One region of the Streptomyces sp. M-16 genome, then DNA from elsewhere that is predicted to be linked to it. Evidence: riboswitches for the same ligand, from Rfam matches in the RefSeq annotation. Region 1 holds a riboswitch; each other region holds the start of a gene.
The links. A riboswitch is a leader RNA that binds a small molecule or an ion and turns the genes downstream of it on or off. The one in region 1 is predicted to bind cyclic di-AMP.

Region 1 (5,316 bases):
GCGGCGACGTCGAGCGCGAGCGCGATGTCCTTGCCCGGGGTGTAGCCGGCCTGCTTGATGGCCTCGATGATGAGGTCGAGCGCGGCGCGGTTGGACTCCAGGTTCGGGGCGAAGCCGCCCTCGTCGCCCAGGCCGGTGGACAGACCCTTGGTGTGCAGGACCTTCTTGAGGGTGTGGTAGACCTCGGCACCCCAGCGCAGCGCCTCGGAGAAGGACTCCGCGCCGATCGGGGCGATCATGAACTCCTGGATGTCGACGTTGGAGTCTGCGTGCGACCCACCGTTGAGGATGTTCATCATCGGAACGGGCAGCAGGTGCGCGTTCGGGCCGCCGAGGTAGCGGAAGAGCGGCAGGTCCGAGGCCTCGGACGCGGCGTGCGCGACGGCGAGGGACACGCCGAGGATGGCGTTGGCGCCGAGGGAGCCCTTGTTGTCGGTGGCGTCCAGGTCGAACATGGCCTGGTCGATCAGGCGCTGCTCGGTGGCGTCGTAGCCGACGAGCTCCGGGCCGATCTGCTCGATGACGGCGAGGACGGCCTTCTCGACACCCTTGCCCATGTAACGGTTGGGGTCACCGTCACGGAGCTCGATGGCCTCGAACGCTCCGGTGGAGGCGCCGGACGGAACGGCAGCACGGCCGGTGCTGCCGTCGTCGAGGCCCACCTCGACCTCGACCGTGGGGTTGCCTCGGGAGTCCAGGATTTCCCGGGCTACGACGACGTCGATGGACGGCACGAGCATCTCCTTCTGGGATGTGACGCTGGGTGTGCGGTGGCGGACGGCCGTGGGACGGCCTTGCCGACTAGAGCCTAACCGGCTCCGGGCACTGGGCCTGTCGCCGCCCGGGTCCTGGGACGAAAAAGGGCCCGAATACCCCTCTTCCCTGACATAAGACCCTCACCTGTTCGCCCTCGGCGGTATCCGCCGCAGCCCGGCGGCGGCGCACAACACACCGCCGCCCGGCGCGTGGGACACGCGCCGGGCGGCGGGAAGCACTACGGGCCGGGCCCGGTGATGCGGTGTTACGAGGGAGTTCAGCTGAGCTTCAGCTTCTGCCCCGGGAAGATCATGTCGGCGTCGTCGACGATGTCCTTGTTGAGCTCGAAGAGCTTCTCCCAGCCGCCCTTGACGCCGTTGGCCTGGGCGATGGTCCCGAGGGTGTCGCCCTCCTTGACCTCGTACGAGCCGTTGCCGGTCTTCACGGTGCCGGTCGACGGGGCCTCGGTCTTCGGGGCGGACGGCTTGGCCGGGGCGGGCTTGGACGGGGTCCAGTTGCCGGAACCGGAGCCGCCGGCCTTGGTCTCGGTGTCGGCCTTCGGGGTGGAGGGCTTCGCCGGGGCGGGCTTGGCCGGGGCCGGCTTGGTGTCCGGCTTCGGCTTCGACGGGGTGGTGGTCGAGCCGCCGCCGTTGTACGCGGAGTTGGACAGGCCGACGCCGCAGGACGGCCAGGCGCCCTTGCCCTGACCCTTGAGGACCTTCTCGGCGATGGCTATCTGCTGGCTCTTGGAGGCCTGGTTGGCCTGCGCGGCGTACGCCTTGCCGCCGTACGCGGCCCAGGTGGAGGACGAGAACTGCAGGCCGCCGTAGTAGCCGTTGCCCGTGTTGATGGACCAGTTGCCGCCGGACTCGCAGGAGGCGACCTTGTCCCACTCGCTGACGGTGGCGGCGCTCGCGGAGCCCGCGGCCATCAGCGGGGCGGCGACGGCGACACCGGCGACACCGGCGAGCGTGACGATGCGGACGGCCTTGGAGCCGCGACGGTGCTTGCCCTTGCCGGAAAGCAGCATGGAGTTCTCCTCACCGACGCCTTCGAGGTGAGCTGTCGGGTTCGGGCGGATGAGTTGCCCGGTCACGTGTCGAGCACGTGGCTTAACCCCTAGCCGTTCGTGACCGTCTCTCAACGGCCTTTCCCGGCGCCTACCTTGGTTCCCCCGCTCCTGCCTTCGGCGCTTGACGCGACGACTGTTCCCTCCGTCCGCCGGCAGGATTCGGCGATGCGGTCGAAGGAGCCCGCGGTGGCGAGCGATTCAGAAGGTAGACAGGTCTCTCCCCGATGTTCAACGCGCGACATCAGGGAGAAACCGGCCTACTTGCATTCCTCAAATGGGCGTTTTCGCAGGTGAGGGCGGGGTTTGCGGAAGTTCCGGAACGAGACACGCCAGTTGACCGGAAGAGACGCATGTCTCATTTACCGATAACGGACATTCAAGTCTTTCTGGGTGCCCGAACTGCCCCTATTTCTTGGTTAGATCCAGGTTCTGGCCCGGCTTGATGAGGTCCGCGTCCCCGCCGATGACCTGCTCGTTGGCCTGGTAGAGGGCGGTCCAGCCCCCCTTGAGGCCCTTGGCGTTCGCGATGTCGGTGAGGCTGTCGCCCGGCTTCACCGTGTACGTGGGGTCCGGGGTGCCCGACGCCGTGCCGGGCGCGCCCGCCACCTCGACGGCCGCCGGGCCGCGGTGCTTGCCCGCGCCCTCGCCCTTCTCCGCGGCCGGAGAGACGGGGTTGGCGCCGGGGGTCGTCGGGGCCGGGGAGGCCGGGGAGGCCGTCGGGTCCACCGGGGCGGTCGGGCTGACCGGGGCCGTCGGGGAGACCGGGGCGGTCGGGTCCACCGGGGTGGTGGGGGTGACCGGGGGCGCGGTGGTCGGCGCGGTCGGGTCCGGGTCCGGCATGACGGGCAGTCCGGTGTTCGGGCCCAGCGGGTAGTCCGGCAGCCCGCTCGGGCTCGTGGAGGGGGAGGCGCCCGGCGTCCCCGGCTGCGGGGTCGGGGCCCCGAAGTCCGTGGCGCGCCCGCTCGAACTCTTGTCGGGCACGGTGTTGTCCGGCCGGGTCGGGGTGGGGGCGACGGGCCCGCGGCGGTTGCCGGGGTCCACCTGCGGCGCCGGCCCCTGCTGGGTCAGTCCGGCCGAGGCGGAGCACAGCGGCCACGCCTGGGGGCCCTGGGAGGCCAGCACGGTCTCGGCGACCGCGATCTGCTGGGAGCGGCTGGCGAGGTCGGGGCGCTCCGCGTAGGCGAGTCCGCCCGCGTTCTTCCACTGCTCCAGGCTGAACTGGAGGCCGCCGTAGGCCCCGCTGCCGGAGTTGGCGCTCCAGGTGCCGCCGCTTTCGCAGTCGGCGACCTTGTCCCACGTGGCGGTGTCGGCTGCGCTCGCGTTCGTGGCGGCGAGCAGCGGCAGGGCCAACGCGGAGCCGGTGACTCCGGCGGTGACGACCAGGGCTGGTACCTGGCGGGGGCGTCTGTGGCGGCCGTTCCCGGGAAGCATGTGGCTGCACCTTTCGCATAACGGCGGGGTAACGGCAGAACCTAGCCGCCTTCGAACGGATGTCACAAGTTCGGGCCGGGGCTGACTTCCGGTCAGCCGATCGGTTCCCGCCGCCGGGTTGCCGGACCCCGGTGTTTCAAGGTGTGAAGCGGACGGGGAGGGTGCGAAGGCCCCGCATGATGAGCCCGCCGCGCCAGCGCAGGTCCGTGGGGGGAACGGCAAGTTCCAGATCCGGCAGACGCGTCAGCAAAGTCGCGAGCGCCGTCTGGCCTTCGAGACGGGCGAGCGGGGCGCCGAGGCAGTAGTGGATCCCGTGGCCGTACCCGAGGTGCTGATTGTCACTCCGGGAGAGGTCGAGGGTGTCCGGGTCGGCGAACCGGGCGGGGTCGCGGTCGGCCGCCGCGAGGACCACCAGGACGGGGTCCCCCACGGCGACGTCCTGCCCGCCGAGGGTCAGCGGCTCGGTCGCGAAGCGCCAGGTGGCCAGCTCCACCGGCCCGTCGTAGCGCAGCAGTTCCTCGACGCCGGTCTCCAGGAGGGCGCGCTCCCCGGCCGCGAGGGAGTCCTGGAGGCGCGCGCGCTGGTCCGGGTTCACGAAGAGGGCGTGCAGGCCGTTCCCGATCAGGTTGACCGTGGTTTCGAAGCCGGCGAACAGGAGGATGAAGGCCATCGCCGTGGCCTCCGCCTCCGTCAGGTGGTCCCCGTGGTCGCTCGCCCGGATCAGGTCCGAGATGAGGTCATTGCCCAGATCGTCCCGCTTGCGGTGGATCAGTTCCCCGAGATAGGTGCGGATCTGCTTCACGGAGCGAGCCACCCCGCCGCGCGGTCCCCCGCCGTGCCGGATCATCATCCCGGCCCAGTCGCGGAAGTCGTCCTGGTCCTCGCGCGGTACGCCGAGCATCTCGCAGATGGCGTAGATGGGGAGCGGGAAGGCGAACTCATGGATGAGATCGGCCTCCCCCCGCTCCGCGTCGCCCGCCTTCTCGACGATCCTGTCGATCAGGTGGTCGGTGAGCTCCTGCACGCGCGGGGTGAACTCGGCGACCCTGCGCGGGGTGAACGCCTTCGACACCAGCCGCCGCAGCCGGGTGTGGTCCGGCGGGTCGATGTTCAGCAGGTGCGTCATCAGCTCCGCCTTGCGCTCCCCCGGGATCCCGGTCTTGCCCTTGGCGTGCGCGGGTTCCGCGTGGTGCGCCGGGTTCTTGCTCAGCCGCTGGTCGGCGAGGGCCTGGCGGGCGTCGGCGTAGCGGGTCACGAGCCAGGCCTCGACCCCGCTGGGGAGCTTCGTGCGGTGCACCGGGGAGTGCTCGCGCAGCCAGGCGTAGGCCGGGTAGGGGTCGGTCGCGAACTCCCAGTCGAAGAGGGTCGGCCCCTGGGAGGGGGAGCCGTCGGCCGCGGGAGTGGAGGTCTGCTCATGCACCTGACGACGTTATCCCGGCCGGAAGCCGCCATCCCATATGGGCGGTTAGCCGCGGCTGTCCGTAGATGGGCCGTCGCTTGACCTCGGCTTCCACGACATTCCTACTTTCGGATTTGTGGACGTGAGGATCTTGAAGAGCAGTTTCGCGGTGGTGGAGAGACGGGCCGAGCACGCGGTCAAGTTCTTCTACTCCCACCTCTTCTGGCACCACCCCGGACTCCGCACCCTCTTCCCGGCCTCCCCCGAGGACATGGAGCGCCAGCGCGACCGCCTCTTCGCCGCGCTCACCCACGTCGTCGCGCAGCTGGAGAGCGAGACCCTCCTCCCCTATCTACGCGACCTCGGACGCGACCACCGCAAATTCCTCGTCGGCCCCGAGCACTACGCGGCCGTCGGCGCCAGCCTCCTCGCCGCCCTCGCCCAGACCTCCGGCGACGCCTGGACCCCCGTCGTCGAGAAGGCCTGGACCGAGGCCTACCAGGTCATCGCCGACGCGATGACGGCCGGCGCCGCCGCGAGCCCGGAGCCCCCCTGGTGGGACGCCGAGGTGGTGCGCCACCTGCGGTACGGAGAGGACATCGGCGTGCTCACCCTGCGCCCGCACGTCCCGCTCCCCTACCGGCCGGGCCAGTACGTC
Region 2 (5,316 bases), on a different contig from region 1:
CGGATTTCCCCTGCACCGCCTGGGCCATTCCGAATTACTCCCTCTTCGGCTGGCAGCGGCCCTGCTACCTGATGAGCGACGGCTACGTGCCCACGTACCGGGAGCTGATCGAGGAAACCGACTGGAGCAAGTACGGCCGCGGCAAGGACCCGCGCTGCGCGAACTGCATGGCGCACTGCGGCTACGAGCCCACCGCCGTCCTCGCCACCATGGGATCCCTCAAGGAGTCGCTGCGCGCGGCCCGGGAGACGATCGGCGGCAACCGGGCCGGCTCGGCATGACGTCCGCGCCCGGAGGGGGCGGGGGCTTCGACCTCGCCGCGCTGCTGGCCGAGCGCGGCGGGGAGCGGTACGAGCTGCACGCCCGCCACCTCAACCACCAGCTGCCCCGGATGCTGCGCACCATCGGCTTCGACAAGGTCTACGTGCGGGCCGAGGGCGCCCACTTCTGGGACGACGAGGGCAACGACTACCTCGACATGCTGGCCGGCTTCGGCGTGATGGGCCTGGGCCGGCACCACCCCGTCGTGCGCCGGGCCCTGCACGACGTGCTGGACGCCCAGCTCGCCGACCTGACCCGCTTCGACTGCCAGCCGCTGCCCGGACTGCTGGCCGAGAAGCTCCTCGGCCACAGCCCCCACCTGGACCGGGTCTTCTTCGGGAACAGCGGCACCGAGGCCGTGGAGACCGCCCTGAAGTTCGCCCGCTACGCCACCGGCCGGCCCAGGATCCTCTACTGCGACCACGCCTTCCACGGGCTCACCACGGGCTCGCTGTCGGTCAACGGGGAGGGCGGCTTCCGCGACGGTTTCGCACCGCTGCTGCCCGACACGAAGATCGCGATGGGGGACCTGGACGCCCTGGAGGCGGAGCTCCGGCGGGGGGACGTCGCCGCCCTGATCGTCGAGCCGGTCCAGGGCAAGGGCGTGCTCGCGGCCCCGCCCGGGTACCTGCGCGCCGCACAGGAACTGCTGCACCGCCACAAGGCGCTGCTCATCGCGGACGAGGTCCAGACCGGCCTCGGCCGGACAGGCGATTTCTACGCGTACCAGCACGAGCCGGGCGTGGAACCGGACCTGGTGTGCGTGGCCAAGGCCCTCTCCGGCGGCTACGTCCCCGTCGGGGCGACCCTCGGCAAGGACTGGATCTTCCAGAAGGTCTACTCCTCCATGGACCGGGTGCTGGTGCACTCCGCCAGCTTCGGCTCCAACGCGCAGGCGATGGCGGCCGGGCTGGCGGTCCTCGCGGTCATGGAGGACGAGCAGGTGGTGGCCAACGCCCGCGCCATGGGCGACCTGCTGCGCGGGCGGCTCGCGGCGCTGGTGGACGAGTACGAGCTGCTGCACGAGGTGCGGGGGCGCGGCCTGATGATCGGCATCGAGTTCGGCCGGCCGTCCTCCCTGGGGCTGCGCAGCCGCTGGGCCGTGCTCCAGGCGGCCCGCAAGGGCCTGTTCGCGCAGATGGTGGTGGTGCCGCTGCTGAACCGGCACCGGATCCTGACCCAGGTCTCCGGCGACCACCTGGAGGTCATCAAGCTCATCCCGCCGCTGATCGTGGACGAAGGGGACGTGGACCGGTTCGTCGGGGCGTTCCGTGAGGTCATGGACGAAGCGCACGGTGGGGGCGGCCTGATGTGGGACTTCGGCAGGACCCTGGTCAAGCAGGCGGTCGGCAACCGCTGAGGGGGCGGCGGGGGGCCGTGCGACCCCCCGCCACGACCCCGCCACGGCCCCGCTACGGCCCAGCCACGGCCCCGCTACGGCCCCGCCGGGCCTCAGCCGGGCCTCAGTCGACGAGGAGCCGGTCGCGCAGCCGGTCCAGCGTGGCGGGCGCGAGGCCGAGTCCCTCGTTGAGGTAGGCCTCCACCCCGCCCCACTGGCCGTCGATGGTGTCGAACGCCGCGAGCAGGTACTCGGCGCGCGCCTCGAAGAGCGGGGCCAGCAGCTCCATGACCTCGGGGGAGCGGGCCTCGGGCGCGTCGCTGCCGCGCCGGACGCGGTAGCGGTTGTGCGGGGTGTTGGACTCCAGGTAGTCGGCCACGATCGCGTCGCGCCCGACGCCCAGGGCGAGCAGGGTGACGGCGATCGACAGTCCCGCGCGGTCCTTGCCCGCGGCGCAGTGCATCAGCGCCGGGACGCTGTCCTCGGCGAGCGCGTGCACCACCCGGCTGTGCTCGGCGGTGCGGGTGCGGATGATCGTCCGGTACGAGTCCCTCATCCGGGCGGCCGCCTTGCCGTCGCCCAGGACGGTGCGGAGCCGGGCGAGGTCCCCGTCGCGGACCATCGTCCAGAACTCCCGTCCGTCGGCCGGATCCGACAGCGGGATGTTCACGTTGCGCACGCCCGCCAGCTCGACGTCCGGGCCCTCCAGGGCCTGGTCGGCTCCGTTGCGGAAGTCGAAGACGGTGTGCAGCCCGAGTGATTCGAGGAACTCCGTATCGGTTTCGGTGGCATGTGCCAGATGTCCACTTCGGAACAGTCGTCCCGGCCTGACCCTCCGCCCGTCGGTGGTCGACAGGCCGCCCACGTCACGGAAATTGCGCACTCCGGAGAGCTTGGGCTCCGGCTCCGGGCCGCTCGGCAGGGGCTGGGGTATCTGCTGGGTCACGTGCGCTCCTCCGCGTGTCCTGCGTGTCCGAATTGCTCTGGTTGGGGCCAACTTGCCATACGTGGAGGCGAGATCGCGCCGGGCCCCGTGAGCCAGATCATACGGTGACCGTCCGTGCCTGATCGCGAAATCCGAATTCCCTTGCCAGGGTGGCTGTTGCGGCAGGGGAATGGACGGAGGGTGACGGGAATTCCGTTGATCCTTCATGCCTGCTATTCCGTCAGGGAATTCATGGCTTGTTGTGCGCACTCCCACTGGATTACCTTCGCGATCGATCCGGGTGGACCGCCTCATCCTGCCGCCGCCCGGGAACCGCACCCGACCATCGACGCGCGCGGCAGGAGCGGGGGAACCAGGTAAGCCGCCGTTCCGGATCACTTCCGGGCGGCTCGGGGTGAAGCCGTACGCGTGTTCCGCGAGTACGGCCGGACACCTCCAGTCCGAACCCGACAGCTCACCTCGCAGGCGCCGGAGAGGAATTCGCCATGCCCGCAAAGGGTAAGCACCGCCGTCCGAAGTCCCGTTCCCTATCCCGCGGTCTCGCCGTGGCCGGCACCGGTGGCGCCGCCCTCGCGCTGCCGCTGGCGGTCGCCGCCGGCGCCCACGCCGCCACCCCGGCCTCGACGCCCGCGCAGGTGCCCCAGGCCCTCCGGGCCCCCCTCTCCGCTCCGGCCTCCGTCCCGGCCTCCGCCCCCTCCGCCGCTCCGGCCGTCTACACCGTCGTGCCGGGCGACTACCTGTCGAAGATCGCCGCCGAGCGTCACCTCCAGGGCGGCTGGGAGCGGCTCTACGCGGACAACCGCGAGGCCGTCGGCGCGAACCCCTCCCTCATCCACCCGGGCCTCAAGCTGACCCTGGACGGCCACGCGGGGACCCCCGCGCCGAAGACTCCTGAGGCCGCGGCCGAGGAATCCTCCAGCGGGACTCAGGCGACCGACGAGGCCCCGTCCGCCGCCGGCGCGACCGGCGGGAACACCGCCCACGGCGCCGACGCGACCCCCGCACCGGAGTCCGGCACCTCGCGCGGACCGGCGGCCAAGGCTCCCGCCCAGAGCCCGGCGCCCTCCGCGCCCGCGGCCGCGGCCGGTTCCGCGGCCCCCGCGAACGGCTCCGGTTTCGTCGCCCCGGTCGACGGCGGCACCTCCACCCCGTACCACCAGAGCGGCAGCATGTGGTCCTCCGGTTACCACACCGGCGTCGACTTCGTCGCGAGCACCGGCACCACCGTCAGGGCGGTCGGCGCGGGCACCGTGGTTTCCGCAGGCTGGGGAGGTGCGTACGGCAACGAGGTGGTCATCCGCCACGCCGACGGCAAGTACTCCCAGTACGGCCACCTCTCCCAGCTGTCCGTCTCGGTGGGCCAGAGCGTCACCGCCGGACAGCGCATCGGCCTCTCCGGCGCCACCGGCAACGTGACCGGCCCGCACCTCCACTTCGAGATCCGCACCGGCCCGTCCTACGGCTCGGACATCGACCCGCTGGCCTACCTCCGCTCCAAGGGCGTGAACGTCTGACGGGAGCCGCGGCAGCGGCACGGACACGCGTGGGGCCGGGACCTGAGGGGGGTCCCGGCCCCACGTGTACTTATTCCTTATCCCCCGCGTGGTATAGATCACGGTCCGTCAACCCRTSATTACGTTGGCGTAGGTTGGTGGCGGGGGTGAAGGATGTCGTCCCGTGGCAGCGACGAAGACGACACTCAAGACCATCGGCTCGTACGCGGCGATCGGGGACAGCTTCACCGAAGGCGTGGGGGACCCGGGACCCGGGGATTCGTATCTCGGCTGGGCGGACCGGCTCGCCGTCCTGTTGGCCGATCAGCGCGACGAGCACGACTTCCGGTACGCGAACCTCGCGGTGCGGGGCAAGCTCCTCGACCAGATCGTGGCCGAACAGGTCCCCAGAGCCAAGGACCTCGCCCCGGACCTGGTCACCTTCTGCGCGGGCGGCAACGACATCATCCGGCCGGGCAGCGACCCGGACGACGTGGCGGAGCGGTTCGAGGCGGCGGTGGCCGACCTCACCGGGGCCGTCGGCCTCGTCATGATCACCACCGGCTTCGACACCCGGGGCGTCCCCGTCCTCAAGCACCTGCGGGGCAAGGTCGCGACGTACAGCGCGCACGTCCGCGCCATCGCCGACCGCTACGACTGCCCGGTCCTCGACCTCTGGTCGCTGAAGTCGGTGCAGGACCGCCGGGCCTGGGACGGCGACCGGCTGCACCTCTCGCCCGAGGGCCACACCCGTGTCGCGCTCCGCGCCGCACAGGTCCTCGGCTACGAGGTCCCCGCCGACCCGGACCAGCCGTGGCCGCCCACCCCGCCGCGCGGGTCGGTGGACGTCACCCGGGACAACATCCAGTGGGCGCGCGAGCACCTCGTGCCCTGGATCGGCCGCCGGCTGCGCGGGGAGTCCTCCGGCGACCACGTCGAGGCCAAGCGCCCGGACCTGCTGCCGCTCTGACGGCCATGGCGGCCCCGTGGGGGAAGGGCCGCCGGGAGAGCCCGCCGGGAGGCCGGCACGGGAGACCGGCACGAGAGGGGCCGCGCCAGGGGGGGGAGGTCGGCCGGGAGATCCGGCCGACACGCGGGCCGAACGCGGAATCCTCGGGGGCCGGTGCGCGTTGGGATGGTCGTAGTCGTACGACCGTCCCAACGTCCTGCACCTTTCCCAGGAGGCGCCTTGACCGGCTCCCTTCCCCTGCGTCCCC
Region 3 (5,316 bases), on a different contig from region 1:
GGGGGCGCGGGCCTCGTTGACGGCGTAGAGGTGTCCGTGGAAGCCGCCGTCGCGCAGGTTGCGCAGGGCGGCGGAGCCGACGCCGGATCCGGAGCGGCTGACGCCGACCACCGCGACGGAGCCGGGGGCCAGCAGGCGCTGGACGGACCGGGCCTCGGCGCGCTGCTCGCGGGCCCGCTGGACGGCGAGGGACTCGGCGGTGGGTTCGAGGTCGAGGGTGAGGTGGACGGAGCCGTCCTCGAAGCTGCGCTTCTGCTGGTAGCCGACGTCCGTGAAGACCTTGATCATCTTGGTGTTGGCGGGCAGCACCTCGGCGGCGAACCGGCGGATGCCGCGTTCTCGGGCCACCGCGCCGATGTGCTCCAGCAGGGCGGAGGCCACCCCGCGGCCCTGGTGGGCGTCCTGTACGAGGAAGGCCACCTCGGCCTCGTCGGCGGGGGCGGAGGCGGGACGGCCGTCGGGGCCGATGCGGTCGTAGCGGACGGTGCCGATGAACTCCCCGCCGATGGTGGCGGCGAGGCCCACGCGGTCGACGTAGTCGTGGTGCGTGAAGCGGTGCACGTCGCGGTCGGAGAGGCGGGGGTGGGGGGCGAAGAACCGGTAGTACTTCGACTCGTCCGAGACCTGCTCGTAGAAGCTGACCAGCCGGCCCGCGTCCTCGGTCGTGATGGGGCGGATCCGGGCGGTGCCGCCGTCGCGCAGCACGACGTCCGCTTCCCAGTGGGCCGGGTACGAGGGGTCCGACGCGGTGGTCATGGAGCCACCCTAAGGGGCGATGCGCCACGGTGGACGGCGTGCCCGACGGGTGGGACCGCACGCGCGCGGCGAATCCGGCACACCAGGGCGAACCAGTGCAAGCTGGGGAGGGTCGAACGGCGGTGGATCCGGGTCGGAAGTCGGTCCGAGGAGTCCGGGTGTCGTGAGAGACTGGTCTAGACAACCGTAAGAACCTGAAGGGCATCACCATGGCAGAGCGCCGCGTCAACGTCGGCTGGGCCGAGGGCCTGCACGCTCGTCCCGCCTCGATCTTCGTCCGCGCGACGACCGCTTCCGGCGTCCCGGTGACCATCGCGAAGGCGGGCGGCGACCCGGTCAACGCCGCTTCCATGCTGGCGGTCCTGGGCCTGGGCGCCCAGGGCGGCGAGGAGATCGTGCTCGCTTCCGAGGCCGACGGCGCGGAGGCCGCGCTGGACCGCCTCGCGAAGCTGGTCGCCGAGGGCCTCGAGGAGCTCCCGGAGACCGTCTGACCCTTCGGGTCCGGTGCCGGTGAAGCCGCAGTCCCCCCACCCCGGGGACTGCGGCTTCACTGTTTTCCGTCCCGGTCGGCCGCACGCGTCCGATCACACGCCCGCCGCAGGAATTCGGCCGCAGGAATTCGGCCGCAGCGATTCGACGGGGCGCGGCGGAGGAATTCACGGACATCGCGACGGCCGGCGGAATTACGCACGACAGGAAAAGCGGCACGCCGAATTCGCCCGCACGCGGCATACCCTTTTGTATACGGGGCCTTTGTTAATGCCGGCCGCTCGCCGTGTGTACGGCAGGTTGCGAAGTCCTCACCCGCGGCCGGTGCGCCGCGGCCGCCCGTTCCGCGTGCAGCGCCGTGAGGGCCGCGGCCCGCTCCGCGTCCCCGCGTGCCACCGCGTCGACGATCGCCCCGTGCTCCGCCCAGGAGTCCACGGGCCGCGCCGGGGGCTCCACCACGTACATCCAGGCGATCTTGTGCCGGGTCTGGGTCAGCAGGGCGATCAGCCCGGGGCTGCCGGAGGCCTGGGCCAGGGTTTCGTGGAACCAGCCCCCCAGGGCCCGCAGGTCCTCCCCCTGCGCCTTGCGGGCCCGCTCCCGGCCCAGCCTGACCAGCCCGCGCAGCACCTTCAGGTGGGCCTCGGTGCGCCGGCGGGCGGCCCGTGAGGCCGCCAGCGGCTCCAGCAGCATCCGCAGCTCCAGGAGATCGGCGGCCTCCTGGCTGGTCGGCTCGGCCACGCAGGCGCCGGCGTGGCGCCGGGTGGTGACGAAGCCCTCGGACTCCAGGGTGCGCAGCGCCTCGCGGACGGGGACCCGGGAGACGCCGTAGCGGCGGGCGAGCACTTCCTCGGTCAGCCGGCCCCCCGGCCCGAAGAAACCGGAGACGATGTCGTCGCGGATCGCTGTGCATACCGCGTGCGCAGGAATACGCAAGGCCGGACCTCCGCTGGATTCACCGCCGGCGCCATCGCCGGATTCTTGACCATGCTGCGACTCTATTGCAGCACACGATAATTTCCGATGTCGGCCCGATATCCGAAACATTTCACTGCGGCGGGGGGACGCGAAGAAGGCCCCGGCTCGGAGAGCCGGGGCCTTCTTCGTACTGCGGAGGTGCGCGGTGTGCGCGGTGCGTGCGGGTCAGATGCCGACGCCGTGCTGGCGCAGGTACGCCAGCGGGTTGATGTCCGTGCCGTACGTGGCGCCGGTGCGGGCCTCGAAGTGCAGGTGCGGGCCGCTGGAGTTGCCCGTGGAACCCGACAGGCCGATCTGCTGGCCCGCGGTGACGCTCTCGCCGACGGAGACGTTCAGCGAGAGCAGGTGCCCGTACTGGGTGTACGTACCGTCGTTGTGCTTGATGACGATGTTGTTGCCGTACGCGCCGCCCCAGCCCGCCTCGACGATGGTGCCCGCGCCGACGGCGTGGACGGAGGTGCCCTCGTCCGCGTGGAAGTCGATGCCCGTGTGGCTGCCGGAGGACCACATGCCGCCACCCGCGCCGTACTGGGTGCTGACGTAGGAGCCGTCGACGGGAGCCACGAAGGTGTTGAGGCGCTTGCGGGCCTCCTCGCGGGCGGCGCGCTCGGCGGCCTCGCGCTCGGACTTCTCCTTGGCCTCGGCGGCCCGCTTGGCCTCGGAGGCGCGCTGCTTGGCCTCGGCCTCGGCCTGCGCCTGGGCGGCGACGGCCTCGGCGGCGACCTGCTGGGACTCGGCCTGGACCTCGATGTCGTCCTGGAGGCCGTCGGCGACGACGACCGCGTTCTGGCCGGTCTCCTCGACGGAGGGCGCGCTGTTGTCCGCGGCGAAGGCCGGGGCTGCGACGGCGGCGACCACACCCGTGGTGGCGAGGGCGGCTATGCCGGCGTAGCCGGCGGTCTTGCGGCTCAGACGGCTGGAACCACGGTGCTTGCCGGGAGCGGCGGTACGACTGCCAAACGCCATGAAGGGGCTGGTCCTTTCCTTCCCTCTCGCCTACCGGGTTAGCTGACGGGTTCGGAGCAGGAAGGTCTCCTACGGGCCCCTCTTGCGAGGTGGTCCGATTCACCCCAGGGACACATGTGGGTCCCCGGCTCCCCAGGCTCGCGCCTGACGGGGACTCGGCGATCGCTGCCCGGTGCCGCGAGTGCGGCGCGCACAACTGACGGACAGCAAGAGCGACGCTAGGCGGATCATCAGTCGATCGCCAAACAGACGAGCGCTTTTGTTGCGTACGCCACACCACATAACCGCAACCGCGGCTGTAAAGCGGACAAACAGGGGCCCCGACGGTGACACCGCCGGGGCCCCTGTCGCACCCCGGTGCCGGAGCGGCCCCGAAGCCCGAACACCGACGCCACGGACGTCAGTTGGTGACGACGGTGACCTCACCGATGCCGAGCGCCCGCACGGGCTCCTCGATCTGCGCGGCGTCGCCCACCAGGACCGTGACGAGCCGGTCCACCGGGAAGGCGCTCACGACCGCCGAAGTGGCCTCCGCCGTACCGGTTTCGGCCAGCCGGGCGTACAACCGCGCCTGGTAGTCGTCCGGCAGCTCCTGCTCCACCTGGTCGGCGAGGGTGCCCGCCACGGACGCCGCCGTCTCGAACTTCAAGGGGGCCACGCCCACCAGGTTCTGCACGGCCACGTCGCGTTCGGCGTCGGTCAGGCCCTCCGCGGCGAGGGTGCGCAGCACCTTCCAGAGGTCCTCCAGCGCCGGACCGGTGTTGGGGGTGTCCACCGACCCGCTGATGGCGAGCATCGAGGCGCCCTTGCCGTCGGCGGTGGAGCGCAGCACCTGGCCGAAGGCCCGCACCCCGTAGGTGTAGCCCTTCTCCTCGCGCAGCACCTTGTCCAGGCGGGAGGTGAGGGTGCCGCCGAGGCAGTACGTGCCGAGTACCTGGGGCGCCCAGACGATGTCGTGCCGGTCGGGACCGATCCGGCCGATCAGCAGCTGCGTCTGGACCGCTCCGGGCCGGTCCACGATGACCACGCGGCCGGTGTCGTCGGCCGTCACAGGCGGAACCGGCAGCGGTTCGGCGGAGTTCCCCGTCCAGGTGCCCAGGGTGTCGGCCAGCACGGCGTCCAGGTCGATGCCGGTCAGGTCGCCGACGACCACCGCGGTGGCGGTGGCGGGGCGCACGTGGGCCTCGTAGAAGGCGCGTACGGCCGCGGAGTCGATCCGCGCGACGGTCTCCTCGGTGCCCTGGCGGGGGCGGGACATGCGCAGCGTGGCCGGAAAGAGCTCCTTGGAGAGCTGCTTGGCGGCACGGCGCTGCGGGTTGGCCAGCTCGTGCGGGATCTCGTCGAGCCGGTTGCGCACGAGGCGGTCGACCTCGTTGTCGGCGAAGGCGGGCGCGCGCAGCGCCTCGGCGAGCAGGCCGAGGGCCTTGTGCAGGCGGGAGGCGGGCACCTCCAGCGAGACCCGCAGGCCGGGGTGGTCGGCGTGCGCGTCGAGCGTGGCGCCGCAGCGCTCCAGCTCGGCGGCGAACTCCTCCGCGGAGTGCTTGTCGGTTCCCTCCGACAGGGCGCGGGCCATGATGGTGGCCACCCCGTCGAGGCCCTGGGGCTCGGCGTCCAGCGGGGCGGCGAGGTTGACCTCGACCGCGACGACCTGCTGGCCCGGGCGGTGGCAGCGCAGCAGGGTCAGGCCGTTGGCGAGGGTGCCGCGCACGGGGGCCGGGAAGGCCCAGGGCTTGGCCTCGCCGGCCTGCGGGCGCGGGTGGAAGGTCATCGTGACGGCTGCGGTGTCGCTCACTGCTCCGCCCCCTCGTTCTCGTTCTCGTCGGACTCGTCGGAACCGGGCAGCGGCTCGTAGACCAGCACCGCGCGGTTGTCGGGGCGCAGCCGGGCCGCGGCCACGGCCTGCACCTCCTCGGCGGTGATGTCCAGGACCCGCTGGACGGCGGTCAGCGCCAGCTGCGGGTCGCCGAACAGCACCGCGAAGCGGCACAGTTCGTCGGCCCGGCCGGCCACCGTGCTCAGCCGGTCCAGCCACTCCCGCTCCAGCTGTGCCTGGGCACGCTCCATCTCCTCGGCCGTGGGGCCCTCCGCGGCGAACCGCGCGAGCTCCTCGTCGACGGCCGCCTCGATGGC

Region 2: another riboswitch for cyclic di-AMP. It lies ahead of AB4039_RS24250 (peptidoglycan DD-metalloendopeptidase family protein); the one in region 1 lies ahead of AB4039_RS19660 (LysM peptidoglycan-binding domain-containing protein).
Region 3: another riboswitch for cyclic di-AMP. It lies ahead of AB4039_RS39710 (M23 family metallopeptidase); the one in region 1 lies ahead of AB4039_RS19660 (LysM peptidoglycan-binding domain-containing protein).

Annotation. Positions count from the first base shown of each region.
Region 1 is NZ_JBFRER010000039.1:28,142-33,457, forward strand. It holds gene eno (phosphopyruvate hydratase) at 1-740, opposite strand, end outside; gene AB4039_RS19660 (LysM peptidoglycan-binding domain-containing protein) at 1,034-1,786, opposite strand; cyclic di-AMP (ydaO/yuaA leader) riboswitch at 1,789-1,958, opposite strand; gene AB4039_RS19665 (transglycosylase family protein) at 2,234-3,259, opposite strand; gene AB4039_RS19670 (cytochrome P450 family protein) at 3,396-4,679, opposite strand; gene AB4039_RS19675 (globin domain-containing protein) at 4,801-5,316, shown strand, end outside.
Region 2 is NZ_JBFRER010000056.1:3,346-8,661, forward strand. It holds gene hpnH (adenosyl-hopene transferase HpnH) at 1-281, shown strand, start outside; gene AB4039_RS24240 (class-III pyridoxal-phosphate-dependent aminotransferase) at 278-1,681, shown strand; gene AB4039_RS24245 (tyrosine-protein phosphatase) at 1,785-2,606, opposite strand; cyclic di-AMP (ydaO/yuaA leader) riboswitch at 2,923-3,087, shown strand; gene AB4039_RS24250 (peptidoglycan DD-metalloendopeptidase family protein) at 3,092-4,120, shown strand; gene AB4039_RS24255 (SGNH/GDSL hydrolase family protein) at 4,284-5,069, shown strand; gene AB4039_RS24260 (MBL fold metallo-hydrolase) at 5,289-5,316, shown strand, end outside.
Region 3 is NZ_JBFRER010000180.1:3,738-9,053, reverse strand. It holds partial or broken gene AB4039_RS39725 (GNAT family N-acetyltransferase) at 1-756, opposite strand, end outside; gene AB4039_RS39720 (HPr family phosphocarrier protein) at 966-1,247, shown strand; gene AB4039_RS39715 (GntR family transcriptional regulator) at 1,513-2,178, opposite strand; gene AB4039_RS39710 (M23 family metallopeptidase) at 2,386-3,186, opposite strand; cyclic di-AMP (ydaO/yuaA leader) riboswitch at 3,199-3,357, opposite strand; gene AB4039_RS39705 (M16 family metallopeptidase) at 3,587-4,954, opposite strand; gene AB4039_RS39700 (M16 family metallopeptidase) at 4,975-5,316, opposite strand, start outside.